2 regions of the Streptomyces sp. NPDC001508 genome follow, and region 1 is predicted to be linked to the other one. Evidence: riboswitches for the same ligand, from Rfam matches in the RefSeq annotation. Region 1 holds a riboswitch; the other holds the start of a gene.
The links. A riboswitch is a leader RNA that binds a small molecule or an ion and turns the genes downstream of it on or off. The one in region 1 is predicted to bind cyclic di-AMP.
Positions count from the first base shown of each region.

Region 1 (3,710 bases):
GCCGCCCGCGCAGAAGGAGACGAGGTCCGGCGCGAGTTCGACCGCCTGGGGGATCTGCTCGGCCACGATCTGGTCGAGCAGCCGTCCGCGCACGGCGAGATTGGTGTACCGGAAGTCGCCCTCGGGGCGGCGGTCCGCGAGCAGGACCGCGAACCGGTCGGCCCAGCCGACGAACGCCCCGTCGGGGCCGGGGTCGCCGACGCCCTCGGTGAAGCTGTCTCCCACCGCCACGTACGACCCGATCACAGCTGTGTTGTCACTCTTCGAATCGTCTGCCACGTCGGTCCATGATTCCCCTTCGGATGTGACCTACGCGATCGTAGGAAAGGGTTGACGAACGGTGAGATAAGACACTCCCCAAGAGTTTCCCAACGCGGGAACAGGCCGGAGGGCGGGGGTGTTGGGCGAAGGATTGCCGCGCCCGCCGGGCGCACATGGCGTGGGCCGCACCGGGACTCCGGTGCGGCCCACGCCATGTGCGGGGGTGTCGCTGCCGTCAGACGGTGACGCCGTGTGTGCGGAGGTAGGCGAGCGGGTCCACGTCCGAGCCGTAGTTCGCCGTGGTGCGGATCTCGAAGTGCAGGTGCGGGCCCGTCACATTGCCGGTCGCACCGGACAGGCCGATCTGCTGGCCCGGGGTCACGGTCTGGCCGGCCGAGACGGACAGCCGCGACAGGTGGGCGTACTGCGCGTAGTAGCCGTCGGCGAGCTTGAGGACCACCTGGTTGCCGTAGGCACCGCCCCAGCCCGCGGAGACGACGGTGCCCGCGCCGACCGCCTTGAGCGAGGTGCCGGTCGGGACGACGAAGTCGACACCGGTGTGGTAACCGCTGGACCACATGCTGCCCGCCGTGTGGTAAGCGGTCCCGATCCGGGCGCCGTTGACCGGGAGGCCGTAGCCGGCGGTGTCGGTGGTGCCGGCGGTCCCGGTGTTCTGGGCGACCGGAGCGCTGTCGGACGAGGTGTCGGACGAAGAAGGCGCCGACGGCTGCGCGGACCCGGCGGACTCGGCGGACTCGGCGGACGAGGACTTCTCGGAGGACGGCTCGGTGGACGAGGAGTCGGTCCCCGTCCCGGCCCGCTCCCCGAGCGTGAGCTTCAGACCGGGGTGGATCAGCGAGGGATTGCCGCCGATGGCCTCACGGTTGTCCTGGTAGATCCGCTGCCAGCCGCCGCTGACTCCCTGTTCCTCGGCGATCTTGGCGAGCCAGTCGCCCTGCCGCACCGAGTACGTCCGGGTGCCGGAGTGCGCGGCGGCCGTCGTCTGCTCAACGGTGCCGGACTGGACGGACTGCTGCGCGGCGGCGCGGGGCGCCGAGTCGGGGGTGGCGGCGTGTGCCCCGGCGGCGCCGATGAGCGGCAGGGCGAGCGCGGCGCCGCCGGTTCCGGCGGCGGCGATGGAGCGGGTGAGTCGCTGGGACTTGGGACGGCGGTGCTTACCCTTCGCGGGCATGGCGAATTCCTCTCCGGCGCCTGCGAGGTGAGCTGTCGGGTTCGGGCTGGAGCTGCCCGGCCGCGCAGGGCGCGGCTTCACCCCTAGCCGTCCCGGAGACCGGGACAGGCAGTCGTGCCTGGTGGGTCCCCCGCTCCTGCCGGGCACGGGTGAGTGTGTGTCGGGGATCCGGGCGGCGGCAGGATTCGGCGGTCCGTCCGGATTGGTGGCGAACGTAAGCGAGCGGGACGCGAACGGACAAGGAGCCGCTTCACCCGGTGCGCGTTTCCCGTGATCCGTCGCGGGAATTCCCGGTCACCGTCCGTGCATGTCGCGGTGGCGGGCTTTCCCAATTCCCGCAAGAAGCCCGTGCATTACGTGGTCATGACGGACGACGCACCGTCACGGGTATGACGCTCCTCACGCCCCTCACCGCATAACCGGCAATCCAGACAGAAGAGTCAGACGCGGTACGGCCGAAGGACCGCGGTGTCCCGATCGTCGCGGAGTGCGGTGCGCAGCCCGTGGCACCACAGCACGGCATCACGGTCGGGTACGACCGTCCTCGGCGATGTCCGTCATAAAGCCTCACAAGTGCCCCCAGATCCGCTCACGCCGCACCATCATCAAGTGCGGCGAGCCTGTGGGGCAACGCCTGTGGATAACTCGCTGCCGCGGGAAATCCATGTCGTATGGTCGACGGCGTGCCCGTCGACGACCCACGTCGCGGGGAGTGACCGCGAGGAGCCTCCGTGACACAGCAGGTCCCGTCGACCGAACCCGAACTCGCCGGTGTGCGCAACTTCCGTGATGTGGGCGGACTGCCGACCGCGGACGGCCGGCGGGTGCGCCCCGGCGTGCTGTTCCGCAGCGGTCATCTGGCGCATGCGACCGAGTCCGACGCCGCGTTCCTCTCCTCCCTGGGCCTGCACACGATCTTCGACTTCCGCAACGGCGCCGACCAGAAGCTGGAGGGGCCGGACGTCGAACTGCCCGGCGTGCGCAACGTCAATCTGCCGCTGACCGACCCTGCGGACGGCGCCGAGTTCTGGACGATGGTCCGCGACGGCGACGTCGGCGAGCTGCGGCAGCTGCTCGGCGACGGCAAGGCCGAGCACCGGATGATCGTCTCGTACCGCTCGATCATCACGGAGCGCACCGCCGAGCACTCCCGGGTGCTGCACGCGCTGGCCGAGGACAGCGTCCCTGCGCTGATGCACTGCGCGGCGGGCAAGGACCGCGCGGGCCTGTCCATCGCCGTGACACTGCTCGCCCTCGGAGTGGAGCGCGAGGCGATCCTGGCCGACTATCTGGAGTCGAACGCCAAGCACCGCCGCTACCGGGTGCGCCGCAGCGGCGGCGCGGACACCGCGTACACCCCGGAGATCATGGAACTGATCAGCCCGCTGTTCGACGCGCGCGCCGAGTATCTGACGGCCGCCCTGGAGACCGTCGAGCAGACCTGGGGCGGTGTCGACGCCTATCTGGAGCAGGGGCTGGGTCTGGCGTCGCCGACCCGGGAGCGGCTGCGCGAGCGGCTGCTGGACTGACGGACGCTCACTTCGGGGCCGTCACCCGGCCGTCGTGCCGTCGCCGCTCATCCCTTGGCGCCCACCTCGAACAGCAGATAGATGAAGCCCGCCACGATGTGGCCGACGGCGATGTAGATGATCAGCCGGACCCACAGGGCGCGCGGGAACTTCTCCTCCATGTCAGTCATGGCAGCTCTCCAGTGATGGGGCCCAGGCACAGCGCGGCCGTGGGACTTTGCAGCAGGGTGTGGACGAACAGAAGCTCCACCCCGCCGTGGTCCTCGGCGGCGAGGCGGTGCGGGGTCAGCGAGTCGAAGTGCGCGCTGTCGCCGGGAGCGAGGACATGGGCGGTGTCCCCGAGGCGCAGGGCGAGCCGGCCCTTGAGGACGTACAGCCACTCCTCGCCGGGGTGCACGCGCACGATGTCGCGCTGCGAGCCGTGGGGCACGCGGACGCGCAGTGCCTGCATGCCGCGGCCGGGGGCGCCGGCCTGCCAGTAGGTCCAGCCGCCCGCACGGGTCGGTTCCATGTCGGCGGCGCGCACGATCGCGTCCCGGTCGGCGACGGTCTCGCCGAGCAGTTCCGAGACGGTCGTACCGTAGACGCGGGCCAGTGCGAGCAGCATCGGCAGGGAGGGCTGGCGCTGTCCGGTCTCCAACCGGGACAGATGGGCGGGCGACAGCCCTGCGGAGTGCGCCGCCGCCTCCAGCGTGAGGCCGGCGCGGCGGCGCAACGAGCGCAGCTGG
Region 1 covers NZ_JBEPAP010000114.1:5,553-9,262, forward strand. Annotated here, with positions in the region: gene ABT245_RS44850 (SGNH/GDSL hydrolase family protein) at 1-246, opposite strand, end outside; gene ABT245_RS44855 (M23 family metallopeptidase) at 497-1,453, opposite strand; cyclic di-AMP (ydaO/yuaA leader) riboswitch at 1,458-1,615, opposite strand; gene ABT245_RS44860 (tyrosine-protein phosphatase) at 2,185-2,982, shown strand; gene ABT245_RS44865 (DUF6126 family protein) at 3,030-3,152, opposite strand; gene ABT245_RS44870 (helix-turn-helix domain-containing protein) at 3,149-3,710, opposite strand, start outside.

Region 2 (3,710 bases), on a different contig from region 1:
GACCAGGACGACTTCCGGGACTGGGCGGGGATGATGATCCGGCACGGCGGCGGGCCGCGGGGCGGCGTGGCCCGGTCGGTGAAGAAGATGCGCGGCTATCTGGCCGAGCTGATCCACCGTAAGCGCGCGGCGCTGCCCGGCGAGCCCGCCCCCGGCGAGGACCTCATCTCCGGGCTCATCCGCGCCTCCGACCACGGCGAGCACCTGACCGAGAACGAGGCCGCCGCGATGGCCTTCATCCTGCTGTTCGCCGGGTTCGAGACGACCGTCAACCTCATCGGCAACGGCATGTACGCGCTGCTCACCCACCCCGAGCAGCGGCGCCGCCTGCAACAGTCCCTCGCGGCCGGGGAACGGGACCTGCTGGCGAGCGGCGTCGAGGAGCTGCTGCGCTACGACGGCCCGGTCGAGCTGGCCACCTGGCGGTTCGCCACCGAGCCGGTCAGCATCGGCGGGCAGCGGATCGCGCCGGGCGACCCCGTTCTCGTCGTCCTCGCCGCGGCGGACCGGGATCCGGAGCGGTTCGCCGACCCGGACGTGCTCGATCTCGGCCGACGTGACAATCAGCACCTCGGCTACGGCCACGGCATCCACTACTGCCTCGGCGCGCCGCTCGCCCGGCTGGAGGGCAGGTCCGCCCTCGCCGCCCTCCTCACCCGCCTCCCCGACCTGCGACTTGCGGTGGAACCTGCCGATCTGCGGTGGCGCGGCGGGCTCATCATGCGTGGACTGCGTACTTTGCCCGTAGAGTTCACGCCCGTCCGGCAAGAGGCCGGAATGGGAGATTCCGGAGCCCCTTGCCCCGACGGAAGATGACAGACCCTCAAGTTTGTGATCTTCATGTGATCTGCGCGGCATGAACTTGTGACAGGTGATCGTGTGCCGCTACGTTCACCCATCGGTGCGGTGTCCCGGTGTGGCCGCCGCGCCGGTCAGTGCTGTCGCGCGAAAGGCTTCCGCATGCTCTCCGGGAACGGTCGTCACCGGCGCCCCCGTCAGGCTCCGGCCTTCGTCGTCGCGGCCGGAGTGACCGGCTCCGCGATCGCCATCCCGCTGCTCGGCGCCACCGGCGCGAGCGCCGCCGACGGCACCACCTGGGACCGGGTCGCCGAGTGCGAGAGCGGCGGTTCATGGAGTGCCAGCACCGGCAACGGATACTTCGGCGGGCTGCAGATCTCGCAGCAGGACTGGGACGGACACGGCGGTCTTGAGTATGCGACGACCCCGGACCAGGCCAGCCGTTCGCAGCAGATAGCCGTGGCCGAGAAGATCCTCGCCGACCGGGGCACCACCCCGTGGGCGACCTGTGCCCTGCTCTCCGGGCTCACCTCGAAGTCGGGCTCCGTCGGCGTCGACACCGGCGTCACGGACGGCGGTTCGTCCGGCTCGACGGGCTCCACGAAGTCCGCCGGCCCGTCAGACACACAGAAATCGCTGGATTCCACCGATTCGCCGGAAGTATCTGAATCATCCGGCTCGACCGACTCGTCCTCGCCCTCCGACCCCGCGGCTTCCGGCACGGAGACCTCGCCGTCCACCTCGCCCTCGTCGAGCGCGAGCCCGAGCCCGAGCCCGAGCGTGAGCGCGAGCGCGAGCCGCGATGTGACGGACGGTCGTACGGATTCCACCGAGCCCGGCGGGTCGGCCTCGTCCGAGCCCGGCGCCTCGCCCAAGGACGACTCGCCCACCGAGGACCCCGAGTCCGCGGACTCGGACAACTCCTGGCGCAGCGGAGGCTCCTGGAGCCTGGTCGACACCGGATCCCTCGGGGGTGGTCGCCACCGGGGCGACAGTGCGGACGAGAACGGGGCGAGCGGGACGGCTGACCCGGGGTCAGACCCCTCCGGGCGGCACGCCTACACCGTCCGCGTAGGCGACACCCTCGCCTCCATCGCCGACTCCCTTGACGTGGACGGCGGCTGGCGTGCGCTCTACGCCGTCAACGAGAAGGCCATCGGTGCCGACCCGAACCACATCGCCCCCGGTCAGGCCCTGGATGTCGGGGTCGAAACGGGCGAAAAGTAGCGGGAGCTGACGTCCCGTTTCATGCGTCATGTCCGGTTTGTTGAAAGTGTGGGATGAGTCTCAGAAGCCCTGATCGTCTTTGAAATTCCGGCGATCGCGTGCCTACGGTCATGACCGCTCGCCACCGCGAGCCCCGGCTGCCGCAACGCCGAGTCCTGCCAGCGGCCGTACGGGAACAGTCGTCGCGTCAAGCGCCGTAGGCAGGAGCGGGGGACCCAAGGTAAGTGCCGCGCCGGTCGGTTGACCGAAGCGGCTCGGGGTGAAGCCACGCCTCCACACGGAGACGTGGCCGGGCAACTCAACCGGCCCGAACCCGACAGCTCACCTCGCAGGCGTCGGTGAGGGGATCCATCCATGCTGTTCTTCGGCAAGGGCAAGCACCGTCAGTCGTCCAAGGTCACCCGTGTCGTGGCGCTCGCCGGTGTCACCGGCGCCGCCGTCGCCGCCCCGCTGATGGCGGCCGGCAACGCCTCCGCCGCCAGCGCCTCCGAGTGGGACACCGTCGCCCAGTGCGAGTCCGGCGGCAACTGGTCCATCAACACCGGCAACGGCTACTACGGCGGCCTGCAGTTCTCGGCCTCCACCTGGGCCGCGTACGGCGGCACGCAGTACGCGGGCACCGCCGACAGGGCCAGCAAGTCGCAGCAGATAGCGATCGCCGAGAAGGTCCTCGCGGGCCAGGGCAAGGGTGCCTGGCCGGTCTGCGGCAAGGGCCTGTCCGGCGCCGCCTACAACGGCGGCGGCTCCGCGTCCGGCGGCAACACCGGCTCCTCGAACACCACCACGGGCGCCGGCTCGTCGAACGCCGGCTCCGGCGCCGGCTCGTCGAACACCGGTTCCGGTGCCGGTACTGGTTCTTCGAATTCTTCGAACGCCGGCACCGACCGTTCCACCGAGCGGCAGTCCGCCTCCCGTTCCGCCGACCGTCCGGCCGCGGACAAGACGGTCACCACCCCGACCGGCGAGAAGGTCAAGAAGGGTGACGGCGAGTACAAGGTCGTCAAGGGCGACACCCTCAGCTCGATCGCCGAGCGGCACGGCGTCAAGGGCGGCTGGCAGAAGCTGTTCCGGCTGAACCAGGACATCGTCGAGAACGCCGACCTCATCTACCCGGGTCAGCTGCTGCACCTGAAGTGACAGCCGGCCGACAGTCCGGCCACAGCCCCCGCACAGCGGCGCCCTCCACCGTGGAGGGCGCCCCGGGGCCGCCCCCGTCCCCACGGACCCCCCGCCCCGGCGCGTCTTCCCCCGTACGCGCCGGGGCGGGGCCTTTCCACACCGCGGTGACCAGGCGGACGGCATGGGCGCGGGCGGCGGCCGTGGAGACCTGCCGGCCCCCCACGCTCACCGCAGCCCCCTCACCCGCAGCCCCCTCACCCGCAGCCCCCTCACCGGCAGCCCTCTCACCCGCAGCCCCCTCACCGGCAGCCCTCTCGCCCGCAGCCCCCTCACCGGCAGCCCTCTCGCCCGCAGCCCTCTCGCCCGCAGCCCCCTCACCGGCAGCCCTCTCACCCGCCGTCCCCTCCCCGTCGCTCCCCTTGCTCCAGCCGCCCCAGCGCCCCAGCCGCCCCAGCGGCCCCCGGCCCCGCCCCCGCCTCCCGTCCCGCGTCTGAGGCGCCTCGGTCTCCGGCTGGTCGTCCGCGGCAGCTTCTTCTTCTCGTCCTCTCCCTGTCTCTCCGGGTCTT
Region 2 covers NZ_JBEPAP010000081.1:13,054-16,763, forward strand. Annotated here, with positions in the region: gene ABT245_RS41020 (cytochrome P450 family protein) at 1-816, shown strand, start outside; gene ABT245_RS41025 (transglycosylase family protein) at 961-2,025, shown strand; cyclic di-AMP (ydaO/yuaA leader) riboswitch at 2,208-2,375, shown strand; gene ABT245_RS41030 (transglycosylase family protein) at 2,380-3,162, shown strand.
Region 2: linked by a shared signal. The riboswitch ahead of ABT245_RS41030 (transglycosylase family protein) and the one ahead of ABT245_RS44855 (M23 family metallopeptidase) in region 1 are both predicted to bind cyclic di-AMP.